DNA from 4 places in the Shewanella sp. 125m-7 genome. Region 4 is predicted to be linked to each of the others. Evidence: predicted binding sites of a transcription regulator. Region 4 holds the regulator's gene; each other region holds the start of a gene.
The links. Region 4 encodes sigma-54, which starts transcription at its own class of promoters, with help from an activator protein. Its sites were predicted from a motif close to GTTGGCACGNNNNTNGNNT; they were not measured.
Positions count from the first base shown of each region.

Region 1 (8,150 bases), on a different contig from region 4:
TGAAATATAGTGTTCTAGACAGAAGGCGAACAGTTTAGCGATTTATCCTACAAAAGACTTAATGCTTGTTTTAGCTCCCATAAGCGAGGCAAGTGACACCTCACCTATGGGATTTATGTATTTGTTTAATGGCGCTTAATCTTTTTCTAACACTTGAGTCTGCACGATAACGGCTGTCACTTTCGCTTCATGTACCAATGCTGAATAACGCTCGATGCGGTTGATATTAAAGTCATCCCTGGCATGTTTTGCTCAATGGTGAGGCTAGACTCCCATTTTCTGTTAACAGCTGATACTGACTATGGTGATGTGCGCTCACTCTTGCAATGCATGACCCCAGCGTGAAGCGCCTGAATAGTTTTGCTCAATGGTGAGGCTAGACTCCCATTTTCTGTTAAAGCTGATACTGACTATGGTGATGTGCGCTCACTCTTGCAATACATGACCCCAGCGTGAAGCGCCTGAATATTGATTTTGGCACTGTTGATATCAGTTGTAATACGTCATCACAACAGGTTGCCTGATAGAGAGATTATCGAAGAGTGGTTGCTCTATCGCCGTGATCACAAAATCACTGAACAATAAATTACGGAGCAATAAGTACAGAACAAATAGCCACGTAAGAATAAGCCACATAAGAATAAGTACAGAACAAATAGGCACGTAAGAATAAGCCACGTAAGAATAAGTACTTAACAAATAGGCTCGTAAGAATAATTCACGTAAGAATAAGGGAAGAAGATTAACAGTCCTTCCAAGACTTACCTTATAACACTCAAGGGGAAAGCCATTTGTCAGAGTGCATCTACTTTAAACAAGGGCCTTGCGATGACAAGGTTGGGCGTAAACCTGTCCTCGCTGACTTATTTTCGATGATGGCCGTAAAAGCCTTTAGCAGCGATGACTGGAGAGGCTCATCTCTGCCAAGACTTTTACTAATAACTCATTACTAATGAGACTGTATGGGGAGGAAAACGTTACACATTACCTATTTAGCTTTAGTTTTCTTTGCTAACTCACATACGCTAGCCACTAGTTCATAGTGATAATTTGCGATTCACTATCTGACACATAACGCCATTCCAAAAACTCAGGTGCTTGGCCTTCATAAAACCAAATAACGGCAATCAATAGGCTTTCATGGTTAGCGACTTTAATCTCTTTGGTTAGTTTTCCGTCTGTTAACGGGCCTCTAAATAAACATGAATTAAAGTTGACGGCATATCCGCTACCTTGAGCTTGGTAATCATCACAAAGAGAAAAGTAGCCGCGATCACTATTACCTTTATCTATATCGATTTTTAAGATGTAGGCTGATTGCAACTTGTTATCTGCATCAACGGTTAAATTATCTAGTGATGTTGGATTGGCCGCAGGTTCGGGATCCGTTGTGGTGTCAGTAGTCGTTGTCGTTATAGTCGTGGTCTCAACGGGGACTGGCGTTGGAGTCCCTCCTTCTTCATCACCCCCTCCACCACATGCGGTAATTAGCAGGACGAGAAATGCCAGTAAGCGGTAAGGAATAGTGATAAAGCGGTTTATTTTATTATTCATAGCATGCTCCTTAGTTGTTAAAGATTAGAGCGTTATCAGCATTTTCATACCAAGTAGGATTAGTATTACCTGTACTGTCTGCTGCAAAATCTACAAATTCTGTATAGGCATTATCTAAACGTTGATTTTCTTTAGGGTGCTTCCAAGTCACAGGGATTTCTATTGCCCAGGCCATACCGTTCTCATCTTGGAAATACTGAGATGCGCTGGGATCTGAAGAGTCATCTCGTGCACCAAAATAGTTAGTAGAGAACTTGTCTGTCGGTGCTAGGTTCTTAAGGTGGATCTCTAATTGACGACCCGGATTAGCACCAACAACGTTTTTCGCTGCCAAACCATGATCGGTATTGGGAGTTGCAAAGATGAAGGGATCGTATGGAAAAGCAGGAACGAGGCTTTCATCTACAGGGCTTTCAAAGGGGATCTCAAATGACCAAGTGGTTCTATAGGTGGTCTCGCACCCCGTTTCTGTTCGCAGATATAGGCAGCCTTGCTCGAGTGTTACGTACTGTTTTAGATCTTCAGTAAACACGAATACTGCGTTAGATTGCCCCGTTTCAAGTGGTGACTCTGTTTGAGTGACCCCATCAATAGACCAGCTGATGACAGATTCTTTAATTTTACTGCGACTCACGCCGGGTAAGTGGACTGCAAAGCCATTGTGGTAAGCGGCGCCCATGGCGGCTAATTGTGCCTCGAAGCCGATACGTCTAACGTTATCGTTTTTGACGTACTCAATAATACGTAGCTGAACAACCACATCGTTCATGTCGAAGTCACCTTGATCTGGGTAAAGATCTTCAAAGGCGAGGGTGGTATAAGTGGAAGACGAGGGGTAGTAATTAATAGTCACTCCGGTTTCTGTTATCGTGACGGCATAATCTTCGACCTCCCCGTCACCGACACCACCGGTTGGGTTGATTACTTGTTGTGTGCTTAGGCGAAAGCGCGCCCAAGCTGAGCCAGCCTTTGCCCAGCTAGGCACATCGATACTAATGGTATTTAGTCCGTCACTGACACTCTCACCAGTAATGACCTGCTCATCGGAGCTAAAGCTGCCGTCTCTGTCCCAGTCAAACCATGCATTTAGGTAGCCCTCGCTACCCTTGGCGGTAACCAATAAAATCGCGCTTTCACCTACTTCAAACCCGGTTGGCATCGATACGCCATCTTCATCATCGGAATGATCACTCGCGTCATCACTCAGTGGTGATGGATAACCATTGGACTCATTATCGACGCTGGTGCCTAAATACAAGTTATCGCTGATGGTGTGCCTAGCACCGTTTGCGTCTAAAAGGGTTCCGTAGGAGTCGGGGGCATCACCAAAGTCGACATCATCGCCGATAATGACTTCGGCTAAGGCACAGCGGGCACCATCATTACTTGAGGATGCAGGGCCGTAGGCGAATAACACTGCGCTGGGAGAGGCTGAGTTAACATTGAGTTTGTAGATATACCCATTGCTGTTGTTGCTGACATACAGGTTGCCATTAGGGTCGAAGAACTGTGCACCAAAGGTAAAGCTACCTGACGTTGATGTAATGACGGTGCCAAGGTTGGTCGATTCGCCTGTGGCGGGATCGATTCTTAATAGCTTACCTGAAGCGCCATTGCTGATACTGTACATATAGCCATCGGTGGGATGAAAGGCTAAGTCGGTAATGTTATAGCTAGCAAAGGCCGCACTGCCTGGCACGAGAGCCATGGTGTAGCTCGTCGGATTATCGAGGGGGATTTTAAATAATCCTTTATTTTTTCTATAGCCATACCAAACATTCTCATTGATGGCGATATCGCCCACAAAGAAATTGCCCGCAGTGGCAGCTGAAGAGTCTTTATTAATAGAAAGAGAGACGATTTGATAATCGTTACCTGTACGGCCTAATGACCCCGTCGCATAATCCCATCCGTAAAGGTAATTATCATGATAGTTAAATCCTACACCGTTATACCCATTCCCCGTTCCCATGTCTTCAGACAACACCACATAGCTACCCGTTGCGAGATTCACGCCGTAATTCTTTGGGGTATTGGACTGTTTTTGAATAACAAAGGCTTCAGTAGGGCATGCACTAAACGGGTCAGATGCATTGGCATTGGCTGAAACAACATTAGCTGAAACAAACAGACAAATAAGTAAAGCGGGCCAGCATTTTAATGGCATTGATGTGGATATTTTCATTATGCATCTCTCACGGTCCTATTATCGAGGTAATGAGATAAAGCATAAGCTGTGCCATAAAGCTAATGCTTTGTTTATCATGGGGTTAAGCGGTTATCTTGATGGGGTTGAGCTAAGTGTTCGCATTTTGCAATTCAAATAATGGCTGAAAAATGATGACCTCATAACAAAAATAGGGATTGATATCAGTAGATGAGTCTTGTGTTGAAGCTAGAGGAGTGAGTTTTTTTACCGTAAAAGTAGCCAGTCATTATTCTCTTGGATTAAGTCTCTAACGATGCTAAGTTTTCTAGCGCGGTAACATTTTTTTAACTCTTTTGATTGTGGCGATAAATTTATGTCGAAGATACGCATAGGGATAGTGTGCCACCCCAGTATTGGTGGATCGGGGCTCGTGGCAACAGAATTAGGGCTTGGGCTTGCAAAGCTTGGCCATGAAGTCCACTTTATTTCCAGTGTACGACCTTTTAAATTGATAGAAGATTCAGAACGCTTATTCTTTCATTCAGTAGAAGCGATTAATTATCCGCTCTTTGCCGATCCACTTTACACCTTCGCATTAACGGCCAAAATTGTTGAAGTAGTGGAACAATTTAAGTTAGATGTCGTGCATGCGCATTACTCTATTCCCCATTCTCTTTGTGCATATTTAGCAGGTGAAATCACCGAACATAAGTTCCCAACTATCACTACCATTCATGGCACTGATGTGACGATTGTTGGTCAAGATAAACCTCTATATCCACTTAACCGTTTTAGTATCCATAAAAGCAGTAAAGTCACCACGGTTTCAAGTTATCAACGCAACTATATCTACAGTCATTTTGATAAAAGTAAGTCGATTGATGTTATCCATAACTTTATTGATTTGGATGTCTTTTCGCCAGAGCATGCGGATATCAATACCCGAAGACAGTTAGCCAAAGACGATGAGAAAATTGTGATGCATGTGTCTAACTTTAGGCCGCTGAAAAACAGCGATACCGTGATCCGTTCATTTCACCTGTTACTTAGAAAAGTCAAAGCGCGACTGGTATTGCTGGGTAGTGGGCCCGACATTGATGGCATCAAACAGCAATGTGAAAAGTTGGGGATTTTAAGGCATGTCGTCTTTGTGGGAGATGTTACCCATGTTGAGCATTATCTTCCTAATGCTGACTGCATGATCCAACCGAGTTATAGAGAGTCTTTCTGTATGGTGTTACTTGAGGCAATGGCTTGCGGCGTTCCTACCGTTAGCAGCAACGTCGATGGTGTTCCTGAGGTTGTTGCTCAAGGCCAAACAGGCTTTATGTTTGATCCTGATGATGCGCTAGGTATGGCAAAAGCAATGGAGCACATCTTAACTGATCCGCAGATGCAACAAAATTTGGGTGAGGCTGGGCGAGAGCGAGCAGCTAAGCTATTTAAGCCAGAGGATAAGATTTTACAGTACCTTAAGTGTTATCAAGACGCCATTAATGACTGTCAACGTGAGGCAGCAGATATGGGTCAGCAAGGAGACATTAAATGACCAGTAAAGCTGCAGCGGTAGAGCCAAAACAAGCGCCCCAGGATACCGATAAGCCAAAACAAAAAATGAGCATGTCGACCTTGGTGTTGTTGTCATTTGCGGCAGGTATCGCAGCAGGGTTATTTTTCGGTGAGATGTTAGCTTGGATGTCAGTGATAGGTGATGCCTTTATCAAGTTACTGCAGATGACGATTATTCCTTACATTATCGTATCTTTGATTTCTAGCTTAGGCAGTCTAAGTATGGAGCAAGCTAAATCGCTCGGTGTGAAAGTCGGTAAGCTAATGTTGGTGATCTGGTTCTTTGGTCTAATGACAATGTACTTTATTAAGTACACTTTTCCCGATTGGCAGGCTGGTGAGTTTTTTAGTTTAACAGCACTAGAAGATCCTAGCTCAGTCAATTTATTGGATATTTATATTCCATCGAACCCTTTCTTCTCGTTGTCTAATAGCTATATACCAGCCATTGTTGTGTTTTGCGTTGCCACAGGTATTGCGCTAATTTCTATCGATAACAAAGACTCACTTATGAAGCCGATGCAGCTTTTGGGAGAATCATTTAATAAAGTGACTCAAAGCATCGTCAAGTTGATGCCTATAGGTATTTTCGCCATGACAGCAGCAACGGCGGGGACGATGGACTTTGATGAGTTTCAAAAACTACAGGTGTATTTTGTTGCGCATGTGGTGATGACGATAATTTTAACGTATTGGGTATTACCGGCCATACTCGCGGTGATCACCCCATTCTCTTACCGTGATATAACCGGTATTGCAAAAGATGCCATGATCACAGCATTTGCTGCTGGAAATATTTTTATCGTGATCCCGATTTTAATCGAGCGCACTAAAGAGTTATTCCATAAATATAATATCGGCAGCCAGCAAAGTGATGATTATGCCAATATTATTATTCCGGTGGTATTTAGTTTTCCGAACCTTGGAAAGTTGCTCACGATTGTTTTTGTGCTGTTTGCGGCTTGGTTTTCTGGCTCGGAGATAGACTTTTTAACTTACCTGCCTATGTCGATAAATGGGTTAGTGAGTTTATTTGGCAGTGTTTATTTAACCATTCCAATGCTGCTTGATTCATTAGAGCTTTCCTCTGATCTATTTCAGCTATATATGGTTTCGAGTCTATTTACGAGTCGTTTTACCTCATTATTAGCGGCAATGAATATCTTTATATTAGCTGTAGGCGGTACGGCTATGCTGGTGGGCATTGCTAAAGTCAGTATGAAACGCTTAGTCATTTATAGCGCTTTAACTCCGGTTGTATTTGGTTTGAGCTTGCTGGGAGCGAGTTGGCTATTAAGCTCAATAGTTGATACTGACTATGAGATGGATGATGTCGTGGCACAGATGAGCGCTGCGGAAAAAGTGCCAGATCAAGTAACCGCATACAATTGGGCTGATTTAGCAGTAGCTGATGGACCACGCAGCGTACAACAAATAAAAGAAAGCGGCGTGCTTAGAGTCGGCTATAACCCAATACAAGTGCCGTTTTCTTTCTACAATGCAGAAAATAAGTTAGTGGGGTTTGATGTTGAGCTAATGAAGAAGCTAGCCTTAGAGATGGATCTTAAAATTGCATTTGTTCCTTATACTTTCAGTAATGTTTTAGAGGGGATCAATCAAGGCCAGTTTGATATTGCGATATCAGGATTACAGATGACGACCCAACGGCTTGAGTTAGTCGGCTTTACGACTCCAGTACTGGATCTGCATTACGCTTTTGTGGTGAAAGATTACCGCGCAGATGAGTTTCAAACTGACAAGCAGATCCTCGAGGCCGATAAGATCCGCATCGCGTCGGTTGGACGTTACTCGATTATCCCTCATTTAGAGGAGACATTTGCCAATATGGAGTTTGACACCATCCAATCTGATCGCCAGTTTTTTGAGGATGATGGTAAGAATTGGGATGGGCTGTTGATAAGTCTAGAGGCAGGGAAAACTTGGACCATCTTATATCCAGAATACACCACACTGTATAATCGAGAAGAGATTAAATCATTTCCAGCATCTTATGCGGTGGCCCGTGACAATGCTTCACTACAAACTTTTTTAAATAGTTGGTTGGAGCTGCAAAAATCTTCAGGTTATGTGGATAAGCTATATGGCTATTGGATTCTAGGTGAAAATGCTAAACCGAAAAAGCCCCGCTGGTCGGTGATTAAAGATGTGTTACATTGGGTCGATTAACAATAATAATAACAATAACAACTATATAGTCGAAAACGACAAGGAGTATTGTTGGTGAAAAAGCTTTCTATGGTATTGCTCATGCTAATGACTCACTTCGCGGCCTTTGCGAGTGAAGAGTATGAGCTTGGTCCTGATTCGTATGACGAGGGCAAAGATGAGTGGAGCTATTTAATCGCCTTCCCAATGGTTTGGGCACCGGATATTTCAGGTTCTATTTCTGCTGACAGAGAAAGAGTCGATATTGATGTGCCGTTTAAGAATATTATTGATAACTTGAACTTTGGTGTTATTGGGGAGTTGTATGCGCAAAAAGGAGATTGGCTCTATAGCCTTAGAGTTAATTACTTAAGGATTAAAAGTGATAGCCAAACAGAAGGCCTTAAAGGCCCGATCACCGGTGGTATTATCTCACCGGGACACAATGTTGAAACCGATATGCATTTGGCTGTTAACGATTTTTTAGCGGGCTATGAAGTGACCCCTGGCCTGCGGCTATTTACTGGTGTCCGCCATGTGTTTAGTAAAATAGATCTTAACGTAAAACCCCTGAGTAATGATGGGCTGATTAATATTAATACGTCGGTTCCTGTTGCTGATGAACACCTTTTTGATTGGTTAGTAGGGGCCACGTATCGATATTGGGTGACGGAGTCATGGGGGTTATCAGTAGGGGCTGATACCAAAATCT
Region 1 is NZ_JBRILQ010000022.1:60,754-68,903, reverse strand. It holds gene ACVBIL_RS11855 (hypothetical protein) at 1,033-1,554, opposite strand; gene ACVBIL_RS11850 (LruC domain-containing protein) at 1,565-3,739, opposite strand; gene bshA (N-acetyl-alpha-D-glucosaminyl L-malate synthase BshA) at 4,077-5,252, shown strand; gene ACVBIL_RS11840 (cation:dicarboxylate symporter family transporter) at 5,249-7,459, shown strand; gene ACVBIL_RS11835 (hypothetical protein) at 7,514-8,150, shown strand, end outside.
Region 1: ACVBIL_RS11850 (LruC domain-containing protein) is a predicted target of sigma-54. The motif match lies at 3,780-3,798, and genes of this name have one in related genera.

Region 2 (8,150 bases), on a different contig from region 4:
AGTTTGACAGAGGCCTTAAAAGCGATGCTGCCTGACTATTGCCTTTTTTTATCCAGCGTAAACGCAAGCTGTTTTGGATCACATCTGTTAACGACCAAATAAACCAAACAACGGCAAATAGAAGCAGTAAGCCAGTATTAACTAGCTCTATAACGTTAGCAGATAAGGTTGTATGGGCCATCCACGCTCTGTCAAGCAGTAAAGCCGCTAAAAACCTAAACGGTCCAACAACAAGATGAGCGACATCCTTTTTATATTGATATTCACTGCGTAAAATAAGTTTCTTTGCAATCCAGGTAATAGGTGTAACCACCAGCAAAGCCAATAGAAAATAACAAATGAGCAGCGCCCATTCCCATAAGTTGAGTTTAAAAAGATGCCCTTGTGGAATATGCTTTACAAACCATTCAACGACGGGGCCGTAGCCTAACTCATTATATAATAAGGGAACCTTAGCCACAGTTGCATTAGACACCTTCCAAATTGAGCCGAGTTGTTTATTAGGCACTTTTTGCAACAAGAGTGTAATTTCACTACCTTTGACTTCTACTCGGCCAAACGCATCTCGATAATTAGGTAATTGATCACCGCTGGAGCCACTTGGCGTATCATTTATTTCTTGTAAATTAACCCAGATATTTCGCTCAATAATAGCGATCAGCTGTTTAGCGTATTTGGGACCTAATTCAGCATCCATATCATCAGGAAGATAACGAAGATCGAGGTAGTTCGCAGCTTTATCAAAGTTTTGCTCAAACGCGGCCTCAAATAGTCCAGTAAGCGTCCCCCTTGGCGTGTCTCTAAAAAAACTATCTTGATATTGGTACGACTCTTCTTTTACTAATACCGTATTGGGCTCTTTTTCTGATTGCTGAGCTTTTTGCGCTGCAGACAACACCCCGGTGCTATGAACCGTAAACGAGCTTATCAATAGTAGAAGTAACGCTAACGTTGAGGTAATTCGTAACATTCAGTCTCCTTGAATAGGACTATCCCTTGCATTTCCCGCAAGCATACTCATTCTAGCAAGCTTTAACTCATTGTTAACAAGTTAATTACGACAATAAAGTTTAAAATAAATTACATATTTGCTTGACAAACTATTTGTGCTGAATATAATTCGCACAGTTTTTAAGATAGACCCATTTAGATAGAACTCACCGCCTTTTTGTAAATCCACGATTCGTCGTTTGATCCCCACATAAGCGTTATCTCAACAGGTTAAATCATCTTTATTGACGGTCATGTAACTGTCATAACACTATGCTTTACTGCTCAGCAGCTTGTATTTGTATTATTTTTGCGACATAGCGAACATATTTACACACATAATTAAACGCGAGCCACTTGTATAAGCATCAAAAGATGAGTAGTCTCAAATAGAACTTAAAATTCATCTTTCGCAAAAATGCTAAGGATATCTTATTGTTATAAAGCATTACCTTAAATTAAGGTAGCTTAAAATAGAAGGAGTGTGACCATATGTCATACCTAGTAAACGGACACGAAATTACAGTTAACTTTCCAGTCGATTCAATTTCAGTCAACAAAACATCAATTGCCTTTACCGACAGCCAAGGCAAAAACAGACAAACATTTTCTAAGCGTATTGAAGCGCTTAACTTTATGAAATGGTTATTGTCTAGCAACAAATAAGCTAAAAATAGTATAACTGACTCTTCGATACACCTCCTCTCACTCGTATCGAATGTTTGTCTTCATAGGCAAACGAATAGGACTGACACATCTAATCAGCTATTTAGTCGCATTCATTTGGTTTAGGCCATACCCATCACGGTATATAGCCTAACCAAATGGAATCTACCTTATCTCAATCAACTTCAGCCCAGTACTGGTCACCGCTATTTATCGTTTTTTATTTGCGTAAAAGATTGGCCGGACAATGTATTTGCTATTATGGGTACTTGATGTCTATTACGGGTACTTGCGTTGATACCTTGGTAACATAGTCGCGTTACCCAATAATCCACCTTGATGTATATAAAGCGTTGCCAATTCAGCTTCGTGCTCTATTAGCTTTTCAACGCACATCCAACCTAACGGATCATAAAGCAGTTCAAACTCGATCCCCGAGTCTAATAGCTTGTTATGCATATCGTAAAAAGGTTTATATAACTTGCCAAAATGATACTTTTTATCCAACTCGACTATCTTTGGGTGAAGGTTTGCATTCGGGATAAGTTGGCAAAATTGTTGTTTTAGGTAATCTGGCCCACCAACACAAGCACAAGTATATACTTGGATATTTGTTTCAATAGTCAGCGTATTTAAAACAAAATACTCACTTAAAAAAACAGCAGTTGTCCCAGTACCAGACGGTAAAAACACCCGTAACTCGTGTAAACCCTGCATTTTCGCCCACATTACAATCTCTTGGGCTAACTTATGCACGCCGTACCTTGCGTATTCACAACGCCCACCTTCTGGAACAAACAAGAGTTCATTCCTATCAGGAAGCACTTTTTGTTCAATATACTCAATGACGCTCAACTCTTGTCTGTCTGCAACTTTTGACAGATCAATGATATTAGCGCCATTCGCTGTTGCGGCAGCAAAATTCCCCTTAGTCGATAGCAATACTTGCTCGGCAATGTGATCAACGTAAAAGTCGAGTGTTAAACCTTTTAGTTTGGCTAGTGCCGACATTGAATAAAGTGAATTAGCCACTGGCGAGCCATAACCAACAAGCCCCGATTTACCTGGAAAATCATTATCAAGAAAATAAGCGAATTTACGGGCTTTATTGCCCGAAAATTCTTCACTTAATAGATCATCACGCTTGACGAAGATTGGGTAACCGTTAAACGTTATACTTTCTATCGGGGTATCTGCAAACACAAAAAACTCACTCTATTTCTATTCAAAAGAACAACGGCTTAACTTAATAGCCATAATCGCTATTAAAGATTGATTTATAGTAGATAAACGCTCAGATATCTAAGCGGTAAATGCACGATTTGGAAGGTTTATTGTAAACCCATAACAAGTTTCGCGACATCCTTAAGACGTGAGTGATGCAACAGTTCTAAAAACACCTTGTAAAGATATTCAAAAAAACGATTAAAAAACTAACGACGTAATAGCAACTTAGCGTTAGCTAAAAAATTTGCAGCGGATTTTTAAGCGGATCAAAGGCGCTGAAAGCGAGCTCAATTAGCCAAACTCGCTAAGCTTTAGTCAAAGCACTCATATCAGCCTTAGCTTACCCCATTTTATTTCAAATATAACAAACACTTAAATTTTGGCACGAAAATCGCTTATATCCTGTATACCTCAAGGTGAGGATAAAAATAAGGAGCCGTTAATGGCAGTGCTACGTTTTGTATTTAATATTGCTTGGTTTGTTTTAGGTGGTTTTGTTATGGGTCTAGCATGGTGGTTTGTAGGGCTACTGTGTTTTATCAGTATTATCGGCATTCCCTTCGGTAGAGCCTGCTTTGTAATAGGTGAAATGACATTCTGGCCATTTGGACAAGATTCAATTAATAGACGCACACTAACAGGCGCTGAAGATATTGGCACCGGCGCATTTGGCATGGTGGGTAATATTATCTGGTTGTTGTTTTTTGGTATTTGGTTGGCAATCGGACATATCGCCCATGCACTTGCATGCGCAGTTACGATTATCGGCATCCCCTTTGCGTTACAGCATTTAAAATTGGCGATTTTAAGCTTAACCCCAATTGGCCAAACGGTCGTCGCTAAGGCCTGAGCCCCTCAGCTAATGCATTGATGAGAGAGTTCAGTGTCTGCCCACTCTAGCTGCATCTATAGGCCCCATTCATAAGTACAGGCGTATAGGTGCAGCTTAAAAAGCGAATTGTTAGGTAACGCATACCTTAGCTAACAACTAAGCTCGACTATGTATCAAACAAGTACAAAATGGATATAAAATAAGCATAAAAAGAAGTCAAAACAGAGTAAAACCCGCTAAATATCTAAACCAAAAGTCTTAATTAATGCATCGCAAAGCTTATCTGGACAATCGAGACTCAAGTCATGACCCGCCGCCTCAAACGCCATAGGTTCACTTTGATAATGCCTACCAAGTTGATAGGTGCACTCAGGGCTAACTAACGTATCTTCAGCGCCATAAAAGAACTTTACTGCCACGCTTATTCGGCTTGGACAATTAAAGCGACTACAGGCTAATACCTGCCGTAATGTATTCACAGGCCGTGTTGCAAGCTGCTTTCGATATTGACTCCATTTTTTGATCAAATCGATACTGTTACCGTGTTTGTGACTCGTCAAGCTAATCACCATTGACTCTATAATACTAATATCACTAGCTTTTAGATTAGTAGCCCTGAAATCACTAGGGCCAAGTTTAGCAGCTATGATCTCTTGATCTGCTATATTCGCTATCGTTCTACCTTTAATTCGTCGTCTAAAGGCTGAAATTACGCCACCAATTTGAAAACGTTGGTACCAAGGGGATAAGTTAGCGGCGCTGGAATTAATAACCACAACGCCCTTAATCATGCAGGCCCTGTGCCTTCCATGACTTTGCTGCTGATGTGAGCGCTGTAAACTTAACTCGGGGCCTTGTCTCGCGGCTAAATCTAGCGCAATCATCCCTCCCATGGATAATCCCACTAGATAAAATACGTTAGCTTCAACTTGACCTGTTTGGCTCAACTGATTCATCAGTTCGAATTGTTTTAAGATCTCATCGCCATACGCAGCTATGCTCAATGGACTTGGTTGATTAACTAAATCGCCATTGCCCAAGGTATCAATGGCACTGACATTATGTTTACCAGACAGTCTATGTCGCAGAGTGAGCTCAAACTCCCCCCAATGGCGCTTATCTCGCATTAATCCTCGTAACAACACCACTGTCGCCATTCGCTTCCTCCTTGCTTTCTAGCAATAAACCCCGTGATACTTGAGCTTTGGAGCTAGTCATACCATAACTGATAGGCAAGCAGATCAAGTTTGTGCAGTTGCTTCACTGTAAGATTTTCCAATGTACGGCTCGCAGCTATATCTATTAAAAATTGCATAAATACCGTATGTTTACGTAACGTCCTATGGTATCGGTGCGTTTTTTGAGGATTAAACAAACCTGCAAAGTTAAACAATTGTCGCGGATTCTTCTTTACCCAACTCCAAGATCCCATCTCCAACGTTAGTGGAATAAAAGGCACATTGCTGCCCTCGGAAATTAAATAATCCCAAATATCACCGTGAGTTTGATAGATGAGGCTCTGGGGAGAAAAACGATAATGATTATGATGCGGAAAGCTCGATTCAAAGGCGTGCTTGAGCTGGTACACCCGCCCTATATTCTCCATCGGGCTTTGACTACTGGCATAGGGAAACCATACGTGATCGGATAAGCCAAACCCAGAGTGAGCATCTAACGCTATAACACTAGAACTGGTCGACAACAGCGACTTCATATAGCTCACTAAAGCCTTAGTTTCTCGCTCCATACCTGACTTACCTCTATACCAGGGCAGCCAAGGCGATATTCTATGCCCTCCGACCAAAAAAGTGACCTTATCAGAGGACGTAATTGGAGCGTTACGCATTAAGTCTACGCCTTGACCATTGCAACGAGTGCCCTTTAATAGTCCAACAGGGTTAACGATAGGGATAAAAGACAGCCGTACCTGAGTGAGTAAATACTGCAGCTGCGTATCCCATTCAAGTCGACTTAATAAACTTGCTAGCAGGGCTAACTGAACTTGAGAGCCGATTCTTTCGACACCGTGTACGCCCCCAATAAAAACGACCGTTGGCATATTAGGTTCATCACTACCAAGTTCTGCCCGAATAACCGGATACAACTTTCCTGCAAAATCAACCTCTGTCAGAGTTTTTACGCGCAATAAGGGATGACAAGCAATAAGGTTATTTAAGGTATCAAGCTCAAAAGGAAAACATTCCATTACACAACAAGGTCAAGTGACGATAAGCGCAGCATACTGTTAGATTGCGTCAATTGAGGGACAGATTAATGACATCATTGCTTCATATTTTCTTCCAAAATGGCTTGTACGTTAATTTGTACTAAACCTTTATTAAAACGATCTCGCCACTTACGGCCTTGTTCATTATTCTTAAAGGCAATAAACAACTCTTTATAGACCAATAGCTTTTTATTAAATTGTAATTTACGCTTCGCCCCCTCCATATTGGGCCGTTCCAAAATATACTGAAGAACATGCTCATCGATAATTGCTGCGTCAATACGCCCAGTAGCAACCTTATTAACATTATGTAGATCAGAGGACACGACCTCAAATGGCTGTGAACCTTGTGCCATCATAGCGTCAAACTCAGTGGTGTTGACATAACCTTGAACCACGCCAATGGTGTGCTGATTTAAATCACTTTGCTGCGTCCAGCTAATAGGGTGAGATTTTTGCTCCAACAACCCTAAGCCACTGCGTCCCATCGACTGTGAAAACACAAACTTATCAGTTGGATAGGAATACTCAGGTAGGTAACCAAGATATTTAGAGTCATTCCGAGAAGCCATTCTTACCGCTCGACTCCATGGGTAAAAGTCAACGATAACATTATGTCCAACCGCGTCTAATGCAGCTTTAGTTACTGCAATACACGCACCTTGGTTTCTTAATTGCTCTCCGGAAAAGGGTGGCCAATGAACAGACGCCAAATACAGCGTATCGGCATGAGCGCCGTAAGAAACGGATAAAACCAGTAACCAAGCCGCAGCCTTAGCTTGTCTTTTAAAAAAATTCACCCAAGCCACATGATTTTTAAATTGAAGAGTAAGACTCATTTTCACATCTTGCCTTGTGCATACTCAAAACCCTCACTCAAACATTGCGACTCAGTAATCGTGAACCCGCAGCGAGGGTCAGTACCAACATTGTTTAACCTACCCAAGATTTTAGTCAATACGCACCATAAAGCCAAAAATGTCATTGGGTAGGCATTGAAAGCGCAGAGCCAGCTAAGCCCAAATCTCGGTTTAGTCTTTGTTACAATTAATTCAAATCAGAACCTTGGCTTTGGATTACACTAAATATACACGTTAGCGAAAAGCGCGCAAAAATCATGATAAAAAAGGTGAGCAGATGATGAAAAAAGCGATGATCACACTTATTGGAGGCTGTCTCTCGATTTTAGGTGCTTTACTTGTGGTCCTCCCAGGACCTGCATGGCTACTTTTACCCATAGGCTTAGCGATACTTAGCCTTGAATACCCATGGGCACGTCAGTGGTTAAAGAAGAGCCAAGCGCATTTAAGTAAAACGGCGCGATGGATAGACAGGAAAATGCTATTGAGACGACTTAAGCAAAAGTAAGCCCCCTCTTATAAATTAACTTGTTTTTTTGAATCAAGTGACATTAGCGTACCACACATCAAGATCATTGATTATTTATAGCAGCTGTACTAAATAACCCGAGTTCAGATTAAATATGTAATGGGTATTAAGACTCTCGAGTTTATCATTTACGCTGAAAGCACAGTATTGTGCACTTACTAACCAACCCTACCTAACATTAGGTATGATGTCTGAGACATCGCTCGCAATTTATCAATCCAAATCAACGATAGTCCTAATCGAAACAAAGCGTTACCTTATTTTATAAAACTGCATTATTATCGCCTCTTAAATTAACCCTATATATTGTAATGTTTAATTGAGGCTAAAATGAATAAGCTTAGTTTGCTCTCTATCGCTCTTCTTTCTACTTTGTCTGTCAGCTCAAATGCATCCAGTGAGCCCATAGAAATCATTCCTGCGGCGGTTATAACAAACCCTGAAAAAGTTGAGCTCGGTAAGATGTTATTCTTCGAACCAAGATTATCTAAATCAGGCTTTATTTCATGTAATTCATGCCACAACTTATCTACTGGCGGCGTTGATGCGTTACCAACATCAATTGGTCACAACTGGCAAGAAGGTCCAATCAACTCGCCTACTGTTCTAAACGCCGAATATGGACTAGCACAATTTTGGGATGGCAGAGCGAAAGATCTTAAAGAGCAAGCTGCGGGCCCAATCGCTAACCCTAAAGAGATGGGCTTTACCCATGAACTTGCAGTCGATACCGTACGTTCTATGCCTGCATACCAAGCACGCTTTGAAACCGTCTATGACTCAAAAACTATCAGCATGGATATGATCACCGATGCGATA
Region 2 is NZ_JBRILQ010000009.1:15,063-23,212, reverse strand. It holds gene ACVBIL_RS06250 (mechanosensitive ion channel family protein) at 1-970, opposite strand, end outside; gene ACVBIL_RS06245 (hypothetical protein) at 1,483-1,656, shown strand; gene ACVBIL_RS06240 (1-aminocyclopropane-1-carboxylate deaminase/D-cysteine desulfhydrase) at 1,936-2,859, opposite strand; gene ACVBIL_RS06235 (YccF domain-containing protein) at 3,326-3,733, shown strand; gene ACVBIL_RS06230 (alpha/beta fold hydrolase) at 3,952-4,872, opposite strand; gene ACVBIL_RS06225 (M14 family zinc carboxypeptidase) at 4,926-5,921, opposite strand; gene ACVBIL_RS06220 (substrate-binding periplasmic protein) at 5,996-6,781, opposite strand; gene ACVBIL_RS06215 (PGPGW domain-containing protein) at 7,080-7,310, shown strand; gene ACVBIL_RS06210 (cytochrome-c peroxidase) at 7,662-8,150, shown strand, end outside.
Region 2: ACVBIL_RS06235 (YccF domain-containing protein) is a predicted target of sigma-54. The motif match lies at 3,262-3,280, and genes of this name have one in related genera.

Region 3 (8,150 bases), on a different contig from region 4:
CACTATCGCTTTGCTGTGCTACTGCCGCTTTAAGTGCCGTTAGGCTTGAGCAATCGTTACATTCTGTAATTGGGCTCATGCCTGCAAGACTTGTAGTAGAAAGTAGTAGTCCTGCACTTAATAGTGCTACTCGAGTTATTGTTCTTGTCATAGTAGGTTCCTTATTACTTGAATGGTGATCTTCGTCACACTTTTAATTTAGGCGATAGTTTAGACAGTGTCCAGTAGTATTTGTTATTAAATTGTTGTTTAATAATGCTTTGTTTAGGCGTTACTAATTTTGCTAAGGCGATTTTAATCGATAAAAATGAGTCAAATTAGGCGCTAAATGGGGCTTACCTATCACTGATGATTGCTTGATGGTAATCATCAGGATGTGCTTTTAAGGAAGTTTAATGAAGATATTCATGCTGTTACTTAACCTATGTTGTTTCAGTGCTTCAGCCATGGATTGGGATGTTCAAACGCTAGCTGCTGATGCATCTTTTAGGGGCAGTGCAGTACGAGATGGTATCGCTTGGGTAACGGGGAGCGATAACCGTGTCTATATTTCCAATGATCAAGGTAACACCTGGCAAGATGTATCAGTTAAAGATCAGCCTTTGACTGACTTTCGCGATATCGAGGTGTTCGATGCCAATACGGCAATTGTTATGGGGGCGGGTGAAGGGGATTTATCTAAACTGTACATCACCGAAAACCAAGGCCTAAGTTGGCAGTTGCTGTTTGATAATCCAGATGAACTCGGTTTTTTCAACTCAATCGCTTTTTGGGATCGCAATAATGGCTTATTACTGGGTGATCCTGTTGGTGGCTGCTACGTCATATTACGCACCTCTGATGGCGGTAAAACTTGGCAACGAGTTGCTCAAGGTGAGTTGCCAAACATGCTCGATAAAGAGGTCGCTTTTGCTGCCAGCGGTAATACCTTAATTGTTGGCAAGCGCGGCAGAGCGTGGTTTACCAGCGGAGGCTATAGCAGCTCTGTCTACCGCAGCGCCGATTCAGGCAAGCATTGGCGTCGGCGCCCACTCGCGCTTTATGATGATACTCAAACTGCCGGTGGCTATGCGCTGGCATTTAATCATCTAGATGATCTATTTGTGCTGGGAGGCGATTACCTGCAGCGCGATAAACATGCTGCCAATATGGTCTATAGCAAAGGTTATGTTTGGCATAAAGCGACTGGTACTACACCTGGGCTACGCACCGCTATGGTGTGTTATCAAGAAACCTGTATCGCTACTGGTAAGCTATCGACCGATATCTCAACAGACCACGGCTATAGCTGGCAACCGCTGTTAATTAATGGGCTGGCTCAGGGATTTTTCACCCTAGCAATAGAGGGAAACACCTTAGTGGCTGGTGGGCATGATGGCCGAGTCAGCATGTATCGTTTTGATGATTAGTTGTTTTTCGAGATTACATAAGTGCAATAAAAAAGCCCCAAACATGACTGTTTAGGGCTTTAAGGCTAACCACTTGCTTGTGGTTAGTGAGTCAACTCAGAGGATTACAAGCTGTAGTAAAGCTCGAATTCTACTGGGTGAGTTGTTTGGTTGATACGCTCAACGTCTGCAGACTTTAGTTTGATATAAGAATCGATAAAGTCGTTAGTGAATACGTCGCCACGAGTCAGGAACTCACGGTCAGCGTCTAGACACTCAAGTGCATTTTCTAGTGAAGTGGCAACAGTTGGAATTTCAGCCGCTTCTTCTGCTGGAAGATCGTATAGATCTTTATCCATCGCTTCACCTGGGTGGATCTTGTTCTGGATACCGTCAAGGCCAGCCATTAGCATTGCAGAGAATGCTAAGTATGGGTTAGCCACTGGGTCACCAAAACGGATTTCGATACGACGACCTTTTGCACTTGGTACCACTGGGATACGGATAGAAGCGCTGCGGTTAGCTGCAGAGTAAGCAAGCATCACTGGCGCTTCAAAGTGTGGTACAAGACGCTTGTACGAGTTTGTCGATGGGTTAGCAAATGCGTTGATTGCACGAGCATGCTTAATGACACCACCGATGTAGAATAGAGCTGTTTCGCTCAATCCGCCGTACTTGTCACCCGCGAATAGGTTAACGCCGTCTTTCGCTAGAGACTGATGCACGTGCATACCGCTACCGTTGTCACCAACGATTGGCTTAGGCATAAATGTCGCGGTCTTGTTGTAAGCGTGAGCAACGTTATGAACAACATACTTAAGTACCTGAACTTCGTCAGCCTTAAGGGTTAGCGTGTTGAAACGTGTTGCGATTTCGTTCTGACCCGCAGTTGCTACTTCATGGTGATGCGCTTCAACAACTTGGCCCATCTCTTCTAGTACTAAACACATAGCACTACGGATGTCTTGTGATGAGTCAACAGGTGCAACTGGGAAATAACCCCCTTTAACGCCTGGACGGTGGCCTTTGTTGCCGCCTTCATAGCTAGTACCTGAGTTCCAAGCCGCTTCTTCAGCGTCAACCTTGTAGAAACAACCTGACATGTCAGCGCCGAACTTAACATCGTCAAATAGGAAGAATTCTGGCTCTGGGCCAACTAATACAGTATCAGCAATACCCGTTGAACGTAGGTAGTCTTCCGCTTTCTTAGCAATAGAGCGTGGGTCACGGTTGTAACCCGTCATAGTGCCTGGGTTTAGGATGTCACAACGGATGTTTGCAGTGGTTTCTGCCGTGAAAGGGTCAAGTACAAAGCTTGCTGGATCAGGCATCAATACCATGTCTGATTCGTTAATACCTTTCCAACCTTGGATTGAAGAACCGTCAAACATTTTACCGTCTTCAAAGAAGTCAGCATCTACTTGGTGAGTTGGGATTGTAACGTGCTGCTCTTTACCTATCGTATCGGTAAAACGTAAATCAACAAACTTAACTTCTAATTCTTTTAGTTGTTGTAAAACTGATTCTGCTGACATTCTAAAGTCTCCGAGTAGGGTAAAGGGTCGTCCCTTTGTTTTATCTTTAATGTTTAGCGCTTAATGCGATTCTGGCTTTCATAAAGCGAGACTCGTGCCAATATCTTAACCGATTGATAATTTTGGTTAAATTGGTTTTCGCTGCCGAAATTGATATTAGCTTTGCACTGTTATGGTGCGGGCTGCGGATCGATATGGTGCACGCGCTATAACGGTGCGCTCGCAATTTAGCCTGCAATTTACTGTTGGCGTCTCGCTTTAAATCGTTACACAGAATAGCTAAGGCATAAGCAATTTTATAGGGTGTAAGTCAAGGAAATAGCATCCGAATGTCGATAAGTGTTATTGAGATTAAAGACAGTCATTTAACTGCGGGAATATTGAGCGTATTTTAGTGGCTTGTCAGCAGAAAGAACCGCCTAAAACAGCCAAAATGTTGAATATAGTGGAGGACTTTAAGCTGACAGACACTATTAGTGTCATAAGGGGGATGTATAAAAAAGTGTATGAAAAGCGGACGTTAAGGCGAAAAAAACCAATGCGAATAGGTTATTTTTAACGATTGGTCAAAAATAATCCTGTGAGATAGTGACGAGCTAGAGTAGAATGTCACGCTTTTTATTGCAACTACTATACTAGATTGGTTTTAGTCGTTGTCAGTAACCCCCCCCTATATTTTATACCGATGGTAAGAGGTTTAGCCGTGTTAGAGAATTTACGTAACATCGCCATTATTGCACACGTTGACCATGGTAAGACTACCTTGGTTGATAAGTTGCTGGCGCAGTCAGGAACCCTTGAGTCTCGAGGAGAAGCCACTGAGCGGGTGATGGATTCAAATGATCTTGAAAAGGAACGTGGTATCACGATTCTGGCCAAGAACACTGCCATCAAGTGGAACGATTACCGTATCAACATCGTTGATACCCCTGGTCACGCCGATTTCGGTGGTGAGGTAGAGCGTGTTCTATCTATGGTTGACTCAGTATTACTACTAGTTGACGCAGTAGATGGTCCAATGCCACAAACTCGCTTCGTGACTAAGAAAGCTTTCGCTCAAGGCCTAAAGCCAATCGTTGTTATTAACAAGATTGACCGTCCAGGCGCACGTCCAGATTGGGTTATTGACCAAGTATTTGACTTGTTCGACAACCTAGGCGCGACTGATGAGCAACTAGACTTCCCAATCGTTTATGCTTCTGCACTAAACGGTTTTGCTTCATTAGATCCAGACGAAGTTAGCGCTGACATGACGCCGCTATTCGAAACGATCGTTGAAAAAGTTTCTTCACCAGATGCTGATGCTGATGGTGATTTCCAGATGCAAATTTCGCAAATCGACTACAACTCATACGTGGGTGTTATCGGTATTGGTCGCATCAAGCGTGGTAGTGTTAGAACTAACCAGCAAGTGACTATTATTGGCGCTGACGGCAAGAAGCGTAACGGTAAAGTCGGTCAAGTATTAGGTTACATGGGCCTAGACCGTAACGAAGTTGAAGTTGCAAACGCTGGTGACATCGTTGCAATTACTGGTCTTGGCCAATTGCTAATTTCTGACACTGTTTGTGCAACGACTAACGTAGAAGCATTGCCTGCATTGTCTGTAGATGAGCCAACACTAACCATGACTTTCCAGGTGAACACTTCTCCGTTCGCTGGTAAAGAAGGTAAGTACGTTACTTCACGTAACATTCTTGAGCGTCTACAACAAGAACTAGTACACAACGTAGCATTGCGCGTTGAAGAAACTGACAGCCCAGATCGTTTCCGCGTATCAGGCCGTGGTGAGCTTCACCTTTCAATCTTGATTGAAAACATGCGTCGTGAAGGTTACGAGCTAGCTGTTTCACGTCCAGAAGTTATCGTTAAGCAGATCGATGGCGAGATGTGTGAGCCATTTGAAAACTTGACTGTTGACGTTGAAGAGCAACATCAAGGTTCTGTTATCGAGAAGCTGGGTATCCGTAAAGCTGACATGAAAGATATGCAGTTAGATGGTAAGGGTCGTGTACGTATCGACTTCGTTATCCCTAGCCGTGGTCTAATCGGTTTCCAAACTGACTTTATGACAGCCACTTCGGGTTCAGGTCTAATTTACCATTCATTCGATCATTACGGTCCAGTGAAAGGCGGTGATATTGGTCAACGTGCACGTGGTGTATTGATCTCTAACGCTACTGGTAAAGCACTGACATTCGCATTGTTCAACCTTCAAGCTCGTGGTCGTCTGTTTATTACACACGCATCAGAAGTATACGAAGGTCAAGTAGTTGGTCTTCACGCACGTGCTAACGACCTAACAGTTAACTGTTTGAAAGGTAAGCAGCTAACTAACATGCGCGCATCGGGTACTGATGAAGCACAGGTACTAACTCCGCATATCGAAATGACACTAGAGCAAGCGCTTGAGTTCATCGATGATGACGAATTAGTAGAAGTAACACCGCTGAACATTCGTGTTCGTAAGCGTTACTTGACTGAAAACGAGCGTAAGCGTCATAACCGTTAATCGCTTTGTTTAGCTTCAACCTGTAATTAGGTTAAGTATTTTAAAAGCCCTGAACATGCAAATGTTCAGGGCTTTTTTGTTGGCTGCGGTTTGGTGTTTTTAGTGGTATTGCTCACTCTATACCCAGATCTATGTTTTAAATCCCATTAATTCATGCTTTTAGCCTAGGCTCACAACTCGTTTTAGAGTGTGAATCTCCGCTAGCTTGTGAGTTAGTCTCAAGCGCTAGTGCTCACTAATTTAGCGATAAATGAACCCAGTTAGCAAAAATAAGAATGCGCTAATACTCATTTGGAGGTATGGCGGTTACGGCACATTATTTTAATTAGATTTACCGTAATTTAGTCGCAGCTTTAGTAACTTGCACTGCCAATTTACAAAGTATTGCTGCGAATAATGCAGACATTTTTGAGCCGCTATATGGCTTGCTAAGCGCATTTTTGAATTGAGTTCTAGTGGACTCTATTGGAGAAAGTTGTGGAATTTTTACTTTTTTGCCTCATTTTTATTGCTTGTTTCTTGGTTGCCTTTAAACCTCACAAACAAAAAATGGCACATATCTTTTTAGCTCTGAGCATTTTAATGAGCATGGGTATTTGGTTGATCGCTACTTGGGGCATGTTAGTTCCTGCCGGTAACTTGTGAGAACACTATGATGAATGAATTAACAATAAACAGAATTGTATCATTAGCGGCATTGGCGCTAATCGCTCTACCGGTCGGTATTGCCTGTATCATTTTAGGTTTTGCCATGGGTGACACCCCATGCATTCTTTGCTGGCAAGAGCGCACCGCGATGGTGCTAGTATCGCTTATCGCAATTTTTATTATGCGTTATGGCTTAAAGCCAAAGTATATTGGCGCGCTAATTATTACCGCAGTATACGGATTATGGGCGGGTTACCGTCATAGCTCGGCGCATATTCTACGTGATATTGGCCAAGGTTTTGGCCCTGCTATTTTTGGCGTACACACTTATGTGTGGGTGATTGTGGTCTTTGCCATTATCTTACTATTTGCTGGCGTATTAATGTTGCTGCAAGGCGACAAGCTGGTAGAGAAGAGCGATAGTAGCGAATGGAGCATGCTAAACAAAGTTACTGTTAACGTATTCTTGGTTATTATCGGCTTTAATATCGTGCAAGCTTTCACGCAAACAGGACCATTCCCGTATATCGGTCAAAGCGACCCTGTACGTATGACGTTTGACTCAGAAAAAACAATTTGGTCAACGGCTAACTGGCCAAAACTGTCTAAGTTATCAGCGCGCGGTGCTTACTCGATTGAAAAGCCAGACTTTGCTGCCATGACGCAAAATGATGCGACTCAAGTGGCAGCGAGCGCAGAACTTAATGTGCTTGAAAGCGTCGAGTTGCCAGCAGATATCTTTGGGTTAGCAACGGGTATCAGTTATAACCCACAAAGCCAACTATTTGCAGTCGTGACCAGTAATAACTGGGTTTACTTCTTAAATACTGAGCTGACTAAAATTCTAGCTAAAGTGCAGATTGATGCGGCATTCTCAGCTGAAATATCTAACCTTGCAGGCGTGACGTTTGACGGTGAAACCTCAGTATTAGTAACAGCAGATCACAAGAGTTTTGTGCGAGTTGAGTACGACCCAAGTGTGAAGTTTGATGATACTTACGGACGATTCATCGAAGGCACCGATGGCGTGCGTGAATTGAAGCGCAGCCGTTTCGCTACGGTACGTGCTAAGTACAACTACGTTGCTAACGTAGGTTGGGACGCGAATACCCAAGAGTATTTAATGGTGACCTTGCCAGATCTTAAGCGTAATAACTTTGTGGTATCACGTTTAAGCGGCAAAGATTATGAGCTAAACAGTGAAGCCATTATTAGCATCGATGCTAAAGCGTATCCTAATGTGACTGGTATTAGTGTTATTAATGATAAAGCTTACTTGCTAAGTCATTCTGCCCAGCAGGTGCTTACCATGGATTTAGCGACAAATACCGTAGTTGCTGCTAACGATATTGCGGGTCTGAATAACCCACAAGCATTGACGTTGGTGAATAACCAGTTTGCAGTGTTAGATGCAACGGAAGGTAATAACCGCGTTAACTTCTATCAAGCTCAGTAGCCATTTAAACAATTTTTTAAACCGCTCTGAATAGATAAAGCCCTTAATTAACCATTAAGGGCTTTTTTAATGGTTAAACTCAGCTGATATAGGTTGAAAGACTGACTATTGGCGAGCTAGATAATTAATATCAGTACCTATATCAGTGCAATTGATCACAGGCTGATTAAGTTTGAGATTACTAATTTAGCCGAGTTGTTATAATTGACAAAAATCTACACTGTTGCCTAAAAGTGCTGCAATAAGCGCTCAAAGTAAGCAGTGATAGAGCATTCCCAATTAAATCGCGAATAAAATTAAAGGTAGTGATCAATGAAGCGGATCTTATCCATTCAGTCCCATGTGGTATTTGGCTGCGCTGGCAACAGTAGTGCCGTATTCCCGATGCGTCGTCTAGGTATGGAGGTATGGCCAATTAACACGGTGCAGTTCTCTAACCATACTCAGTACGCACAAGGATGGGCCGGGATGATTATGCCCGCGGGTCAGATCACTGAATTAGTGCAAGGTCTAGATAATATTGGAAAATTACAAACCTGTGACGCCCTGCTAAGTGGTTATTTGGGCAGTGCCGAGCAAGGTGCTGAAATCGCCGCTGCAGTGAAAAAGAT
Region 3 is NZ_JBRILQ010000003.1:47,344-55,493, forward strand. It holds gene ACVBIL_RS02000 (hypothetical protein) at 1-151, opposite strand, end outside; gene ACVBIL_RS02005 (WD40/YVTN/BNR-like repeat-containing protein) at 396-1,409, shown strand; gene glnA (glutamate--ammonia ligase) at 1,514-2,923, opposite strand; gene typA (translational GTPase TypA) at 3,627-5,435, shown strand; gene ACVBIL_RS02020 (hypothetical protein) at 5,913-6,080, shown strand; gene ACVBIL_RS02025 (disulfide bond formation protein B) at 6,088-7,539, shown strand; gene pdxY (pyridoxal kinase PdxY) at 7,852-8,150, shown strand, end outside.
Region 3: glnA (glutamate--ammonia ligase) is a predicted target of sigma-54. The motif match lies at 3,007-3,025, and genes of this name have one in related genera.

Region 4 (8,150 bases):
CAAACGCGACATTGTCGAGTACATTCATGTCGGTAAACAGTGCGCCACTTTGAAATAACATGCTCATGCGTTTACGCAGAGTAAATAACTCGCTGCGACTGCACTTATGCACATCAATGCCGTCAAAACACACGCTGCCGCTATCTGGGGTTAACTGACCACCAATCAACTTTAATAATGTGGTTTTTCCTATCCCGCTTGGCCCCATAATCGCGGTGACTTTACCTTGAGGTATTGACAGACTCACGTCTTCAAAAATGACTCGCTCGCCGCGACTAAAAGTCATATTTCGGGTTTCAACCAATGTTTTGGAGATTTGAGTCATGCAAGCGCCCTGCATCTATTTAATGGAAACTTCCATTTTCCGTACCGGAAAGGGAGAAATTGTACGTAATTGACTAATGAGGCACAACCAAATCAAGACTATCTCGCCTCAATACTTTCATTTTTCTTCAATTACAGCGAAAATACGCGGCTATACCCAAAAATACTAAGAATCGATGTTATTTAATATTTTCATGTTAGTCGCAGGCTTAGGTGCCCTTGTTTGGAGTGCCGATAAGTTTGTTTATGGTGCAGCCGCCTTTGCTCGTAACCTTGGTTTACCACCAATGTTAATTGGTTTAACGATTGTCGCTATGGGGAGTTCAGCCCCTGAAATGTTCGTCGCGGCAACCGCATCACTCGACGGTATGACAGACACCGCCATTGGTAACGTCCTCGGCTCTAACATCGCTAACATCACTTTGATTCTAGGTATTACTGCCTTGCTAGGTGCCATTTCGGTGAGTTCACAGACACTCAAACGCGAAATCCCCATGATGTTAGTCGCTACACTGATTGTAGGCTACTTCCTTTACGATGGTTTTTTAACCCGTATCGAAGGCATTAGCTTATTGGTGCTATTTATCGCTTTAATGGGTTATCTTATTTGGCACGGTTTAAACAATAAAAACCGTGATGCCTTAGCCGAAGATGCTGAAAATGAAATCCCTGCGGATGTGCCAACACGTAAGGCTATTTTATGGCTTGTGGTTGGTATGGTATTGTTACCATTATCAGCTGACTGGATGGTGCAAGGTGCCGTTGGCATAGCAAAAGCCTACCATCTATCTGATTTAGTAATCGGATTAACCATTATTGCCGTCGGCACAAGCCTGCCTGAACTCGCCGCTTGTGTGGCAGGCGTCTTAAAAAAGGAAGACGACCTTGCGATTGGTAACATAGTTGGTTCAAACTTATTCAATATTCTAGCAGTACTTGCTATACCTGGCATCATAGCGCCAGGCGCAGTTGACGCTGCGGCGAGTACGCGCGATTTTTATATGGTGCTTGCAACGAGCAGCGCACTGGCAATACTGATCTTATTATCTGGCCGCGCTAGACAACTAAAACCCTGGCACGGCGTTGTATTACTTATTACATTTATCGCATACCAAGCATTACTCTTCCTATCTTAAGTAATGAGTGCGATACGTTAAGCAGCAATTTAAAGAGAGACCAAGAAATGGTAGATGCAAATCAACTACGCCAATGGGGCACTAAGGTCATCGATATAGAGAAGCAAGCACTCGATAATCTATATCAGTACATTGACTCTTCAGAGTTTGCCCAAGCTTGCCAACTGATCTTGCAATGCACAGGTAAAGTGGTTGTGATGGGTATGGGCAAGTCTGGCCACATAGGCAACAAGATTTCAGCTACGTTAGCCAGCACAGGCACACCTGCATTTTTCGTACACCCAGGTGAAGCCAGTCACGGTGATTTAGGCGTTTTAAGCGAAAATGACATCGTACTGGCCATTTCTAATTCGGGCGAATCGAGCGAGATTTTAACCTTAATGCCTGTCATTAAGCGCATGGGATTACCTATGATATCGGTAACGGGTAAACCTGATTCGAATATGGCAAAACTGGCCCAATTGCATCTTTGTATTGAAGTGCCAGAAGAAGCTTGTCCACTTGGACTTGCGCCAACATCGAGCACCACAGCGACGTTAGTTATGGGTGACGCCCTTGCGGTTGCACTATTACAGGCTCGCGGCTTTACTCAAGATGACTTTGCACTGTCTCATCCTGGCGGAAGTCTTGGGCGTAAATTACTATTAAAAGTCAGCGATGTGATGCACAAGGGTAATGAGTTGCCGAGTGTACAAGATGATATCTGCATTACCGACGCCCTGTACGAGATCTCTAAAAAAGGTCTGGGCATGACAGCGGTTGTCGATGATAGCAACACTTTAGTCGGGATCTTCACCGACGGCGATCTGCGCCGAGTGATTGATGCCGAGGTCAATTTAAGAACCACGCCAATTGCAGAAGTGATGACCAAAGGGTGCGTGACGATTACTGATAATGTACTTGCAGCAGAAGCATTAAAAGTCATGGATACTAAGAGTATTAATGGCCTAGTGGTGATTAACGATAAACAACAGCCAGTAGGCGCATTAAACATGCTAGATATGGTAAAGGCAGGAGTAATTTAATATGTCTAAACAAGGCTTATATGGCCCTATTAGCGATGATATTTGGCAAGCTGCTAGCAAAATCAAGCTGCTGATTTGCGATGTTGACGGCGTATTTTCTGATGGCCTGGTTTACATGAGTAACAGCGGTGAGGAACTTAAAACATTCCATACCCGTGATGGATATGGTGTGCGCTCGGTATTATCTGGCGGCATCCAAGTGGCTATTATCACAGGACGTAAATCACAAATCGTCGAAGACAGATTTACAGCCCTTGGGGTCACTCATATCTACCAAGGAGTCGATAACAAGCTTGCACCTTATAATGAGCTACTATCACTTTATAATGTTAGCCCAGAAGAGGTGGCTTACATAGGTGATGACATGGTCGACTTACCCGTTATGCAACAAGTTGGCCTTTCTGTTTGCGTGGCCGATGGTCATCCATATGTTAAACAACACGCCAAGATGACCACACATATTAAGGGCGGCCACGGCGCGTTACGTGAGCTCACTGATTTACTGCTATTAAGCCAGGATAAATTCGACTCGGCCCACGGGATGAGTATATGAACCGCGTTACCCTAGCGATTATCCTCTTTTTTGGTACTGCACTTTTGCTATATTGGCAAGTTCAGTCGAAAAAAAGCGAACAAGAGCTAAATATCGATATGAGTCAGCGACCAGACTATATTATCGATGATCTACGCAGCATCGAATATAACGAGTTAGGGTTAATCAACAGCGAAGTAACCGCTAAACACATGGAACACTTTGATAGCGTCAATATGACCTATTTTACTGAGCCTGTTTATCTGATTTACCCCGATGACGGTCAAGCCCAATGGCGGCTTCAAGGCGCTAAAGGCAGTCTCAATAATATGACCAGTAAGGTAACCTTAGAAAACAATGTTATTATCGACTCTATTAGTCCAGAAGAGCCGATTCAGACCCTAAGCACAAATTATCTTGAGCTTGATCTGAATACCATGATCATGACCTCAGATGAAATGATCCACGTCACTGGCAACGAATTTGTCATTCAAGGCTTAGGCTTATATGCCGACCTGAATGCCCAGAGTGTAAAGCTAGTCAGCCAAGTAGAAGGGATCTACGAAGCTAAGTAACACTCCTATAATTGAACACTTTTACACTCAGCTAAAGCGACAGGCTTTAGCTGAGTAGAAGGACACTATGAAATACAATCAATCTATCCTTGCGGGCCTATTTTGCCTGCTCAGTTTTAGCACTGTCGCTAAAGTCGATGATCTGCAGCAAGAAGTAAAAATCGCCGCTGCAAGCCAAGAGGCTGACATTAAAAACAATCAAGTTATCTTTTTTGGGCCAGTCGAGGTTACTCAGGGGTCAATTAAGATGAATGCTGATGAGCTACGAGTCTTTTCAAAAGAAGATAAGAGCGGCAAAACACTGGTAGCGACAGGTAACCCGGCGACTTACACCCAAATGATGGAAGATGGCCGTCCAGCAACAGCCAGCGCCAAAGAGATCCGTTACGAGCTAGCGACGCGCACACTGACCTTAGTCGGCGAAGCGACACTAGAGCAAGATGGTAGCCAAGTCACGGGTAACCGCATCAAATATAACATCAGTTTACAGCAGCTTATTGCAGAAAGTACCGGTAAGGGCGACGACAGAGTTATCACCATCATTCAGCCTGAAACCTATCAAGAAGAAAAGCCTGAAACGCCAGTTAATAAGCAGGAACAGCAATGAGCCAGATCACCTTAAAAGCGGTCAACCTTGCTAAGAGCTATAAGAATCGCGCCGTTGTGCAAGATGTCAGTTTAACCGTAAAAACAGGACAAATTGTCGGCTTACTTGGCCCGAATGGCGCAGGTAAAACGACCACTTTCTACATGGTTGTTGGCCTAGTACAGAGTGACAAAGGTAAGATCTTTATCGATGATGACGATCTAACACTCGATCCAATGCATTTACGCGCCCGCAAAGGTATCGGCTACTTACCTCAAGAAGCCAGTATTTTTAGAAAATTATCGGTGCGCGACAACATTATGGCTGTTTTGCAAATTCGCGATGATATCAATAACGAGCAACGTGAAGAGCAATTAGAGCATCTGTTAGAAGAGTTTCACATTACCCACATCCGCGACAGCCAAGGTATGGCGCTGTCAGGGGGGGAGCGTCGCCGAGTTGAGATTGCCAGAGCACTCGCGGCCAACCCTAAGTTCATTTTATTAGACGAGCCGTTTGCAGGTGTTGATCCGATCTCAGTTATCGATATTAAAAAAATCATTGAGCAGCTTAAAAGCCGCGGCTTAGGTGTATTAATTACTGACCACAATGTTCGTGAAACATTAGACGTTTGTGAGCATGCCTATATCGTAAGTCACGGAAATCTCATTGCCGAAGGCACGCCTGCTGAAATCTTGGACAACCAACAGGTTCGTGCGGTGTACTTAGGTGAACAATTCAGGCTATAGTTAATTCACAGTATGGAAGCTAATAAACTCAATATGGAATTCTTTCCAATAAAAATCAAACTATTGAGTTTTAGAGCTACCTTCGCCAATTCAGCGAGCTTAAACGTTTAACTACAGTGTAGGGAATAGCGGTACGATGAAAGCGTCACTCCAGCTCAAAATGGGTCAACAGCTCACCATGACTCCACAGTTACAACAGGCGATCCGTCTGTTACAACTGTCTTCTTTAGAGTTACAACAAGAGATCCAACAAGCATTAGATTCTAATCCGTTACTAGAGTTAGATGAAGAGCAATCAGATGGCGACATGGACAACAGTGACGATCCATCTTCAAGTGATTCTAATGACCTAGATCTAGATAGCGCCAGCGTTGAAACCTCCGATGCCATGACTCAAGACTCTATGCCAGATGAACTGCCAATGGACACGACTTGGGATGAAGTCTATACCGTTTCTTCTAATTCAAGCTCAGGCGTGAGTCGTGAAGACGATATGCCATTTCAAGGCGAGACGAGTGAAGGATTATATGAGCATCTCGAGTGGCAAAAAAATCTGACTCCATTTTCAGAGAATGATCTCGCTATCGCCACCGCTATTATCGACGCCATTGATGAGCGCGGTTACTTAACCCAAAGCTGTGATGATATTTTAGAGGCGATGGGCGATCCTGAAACCGAGCTTGATGAAGTCGAAGCCGTTTTAAAACGCATTCAACATTTTGACCCCATTGGCGTTGCAGCGCGTGATCTTAGCGAGTGTTTGCTTATCCAATTAGCCCAGTACGCCGCCGATACTCCGCATATTGATAACGCTAGACTACTGATTAAAGACTATTTAGACCTGATTGCTGGACGTGATTTTAGGCAGTTAATGCGTAAAACTAAGCTCAAAGAGGATGATCTGCGTGATGCTATCACACTGATCCAAACCCTCAACCCGAGACCAGGGCTCGCTATTGCCCGTAGTAAAGACGAATACGTGATTCCAGATGTATCTGTTAGCAAGAAAAAAGGTCGCTGGGTAGTAGAGCTTAATCCTGATTACATGCCTAAAATTAATGTTAACCAACATTATGCCTCTATGGCTCGTAGCACCAAAAATCAGGCCGATGGGCAGTTTATCCGTGGTCATTTGCAAGAAGCTAAATGGTTTATTAAAAGCCTTGAAAGCCGTAACGACACCTTGCTAAAGGTAAGTAACTGTATTGTGAAATTCCAGCAAGGATTTTTTGAATATGGCGAAGAAGCCATGAAGCCTATGGTACTAAACGATATTGCTGAAGCCGTTGAAATGCACGAATCAACCATCTCACGCGTTACCACTCAAAAGTATATGCATACCCCAAGAGGTATTTTTGAACTCAAGTATTTCTTCTCCAGCCACGTAGGAACAGATGATGGGGGGGAGTGTTCATCAACAGCAATTAGAGCATTTATTAAGAAGTTAGTCGCAGCAGAAAACCAAAAGAAACCATTGAGCGATAGCAAAATGGCGCAACTTTTGGCTGAACAAGGGATTAAAGTTGCTAGACGTACGATTGCAAAATATCGAGAAGCAATGCTGATCCCCCCCTCAAACCAACGTAAGAGTTTATAACTCAAAATTAGGCACTTGGAGGATCGATATATGCAAATCAACCTGACAGGACATCACGTCGAAATCACGGATTCATTGCGAGGTTATGTAGAAGAAAAATTTACAAAGCTTGAACGACATTTCGATCAGATCAATAATGTGCACGTTATTTTGAATGTACAGAAAATGCAGCAAATTGCCGAAGCAAAAATCCACCTAAAAAATGGCGAAGTATTTGCGACTTCGGAAAATGCGGATATGTATGCCGCAATCGACTCCCTGATAGATAAACTAGATCGTCAGGTAATTAAACACAAAGAGAAGCTAACTAAACACTAACGATGGAACTAAGTACCGTTCTGCAGCCGGAGTGCACTACCTGCGCCACTCCGAGCAGTAAGAAAAAGGTACTGGAATTAATCAGCGATATTGCCGCTGTCCAGTACCCTACCCTTTCTTCACAAGAGATTTTTGAAAGTCTGTTGGCGAGAGAAAAAATGGGTAGCACGGGTATAGGTAATGGTATAGCGATTCCTCACGGAAGGCTGTCAAATATCGAGCGTCCAGTTGCTGTCTTAGTTAAATGTGAGGTTCCAATTCCATTTGACGCTATAGATAAGCAGCCTGTCGACATTCTATTTGCCTTATTGGTGCCATCAGAACAGTGCGAGCAACATTTAGCTACGCTGTCCTTAATGGCAGAAAAACTCAATGATAAAGCCGTAGTTAAGCTGTTGAGAAAAACCAGTAATGAGTCTGAGTTATACCAAGTCATTACCCAATAATTAACTACTCAGGTCTTTACGTTATTTATTTTGTCGAAACGAAAAATAGATGATTTAAAGGCCTAAGTAATTATTACAGCAATATTATTTATTTTTTTCATCTGCTCAACCTCTTGCTTTCAACTTTAAAAAAGTTACTCTATACACATATGTAACATAGTCACAAACCCCAAACATTTAGTTTAATTTCTATCAGGTAGTCATACGATGAAACTTGTTTTAGTCTCAGGTCGCTCCGGTTCAGGCAAGTCTGTTCTATTAAGAATGCTAGAAGATCTCGGCTATTATTGTGTCGATAATCTGCCACTGCCTATGATGGGAACCTTACTCAAAGAGTTATCAGGCAATACTAAGCTTGTGGCTATCAGTGTGGATATTCGTAACCTGCCTGACAAGAAAGATGAACTGGTTAAGCATCTTACTTTTCTGCCTGATGGGGTCGAGTTACTGAGTTTCTTCCTTAACTCGAGCGATGAAGTATTGCTTAAGCGCTATAACGAGACTCGTCGGCTACACCCTTTATCTCACGATAACATTTCACTTAAAGAAGCTATCGAATTAGAAGGCCGCTTACTCGAGCCGCTCGCGAATATCGTCGATCATTACATCGACACCTCAAACTTAAACATCTACGATCTTAACGATCAGGTGCGCGAGATCTTGCTTGGCAATGTCGACAAAGAGTTGATGATCAACTTTGAGTCATTTGGATTCAAGCATGGTATGCCAACTGAAGCTGACTTTATGTTTGACGTGCGCTTTCTACCCAACCCACATTGGGAGCCAGATTTGCGCCCGATGACGGGGCTCGATAAACCCGTGCAAAATTTCTTAAATGAACGACCAATGGTGAATCTGTTTA
Region 4 is NZ_JBRILQ010000006.1:89,810-97,959, reverse strand. It holds gene mlaF (phospholipid ABC transporter ATP-binding protein MlaF) at 1-325, opposite strand, end outside; gene ACVBIL_RS04530 (calcium/sodium antiporter) at 501-1,460, shown strand; gene ACVBIL_RS04525 (KpsF/GutQ family sugar-phosphate isomerase) at 1,508-2,485, shown strand; gene kdsC (3-deoxy-manno-octulosonate-8-phosphatase KdsC) at 2,487-3,038, shown strand; gene lptC (LPS export ABC transporter periplasmic protein LptC) at 3,035-3,592, shown strand; gene lptA (lipopolysaccharide transport periplasmic protein LptA) at 3,660-4,199, shown strand; gene lptB (LPS export ABC transporter ATP-binding protein) at 4,196-4,927, shown strand; gene ACVBIL_RS04500 (RNA polymerase factor sigma-54) at 5,064-6,524, shown strand; gene hpf (ribosome hibernation promoting factor) at 6,555-6,842, shown strand; gene ptsN (PTS IIA-like nitrogen regulatory protein PtsN) at 6,845-7,288, shown strand; gene rapZ (RNase adapter RapZ) at 7,496-8,150, shown strand, end outside.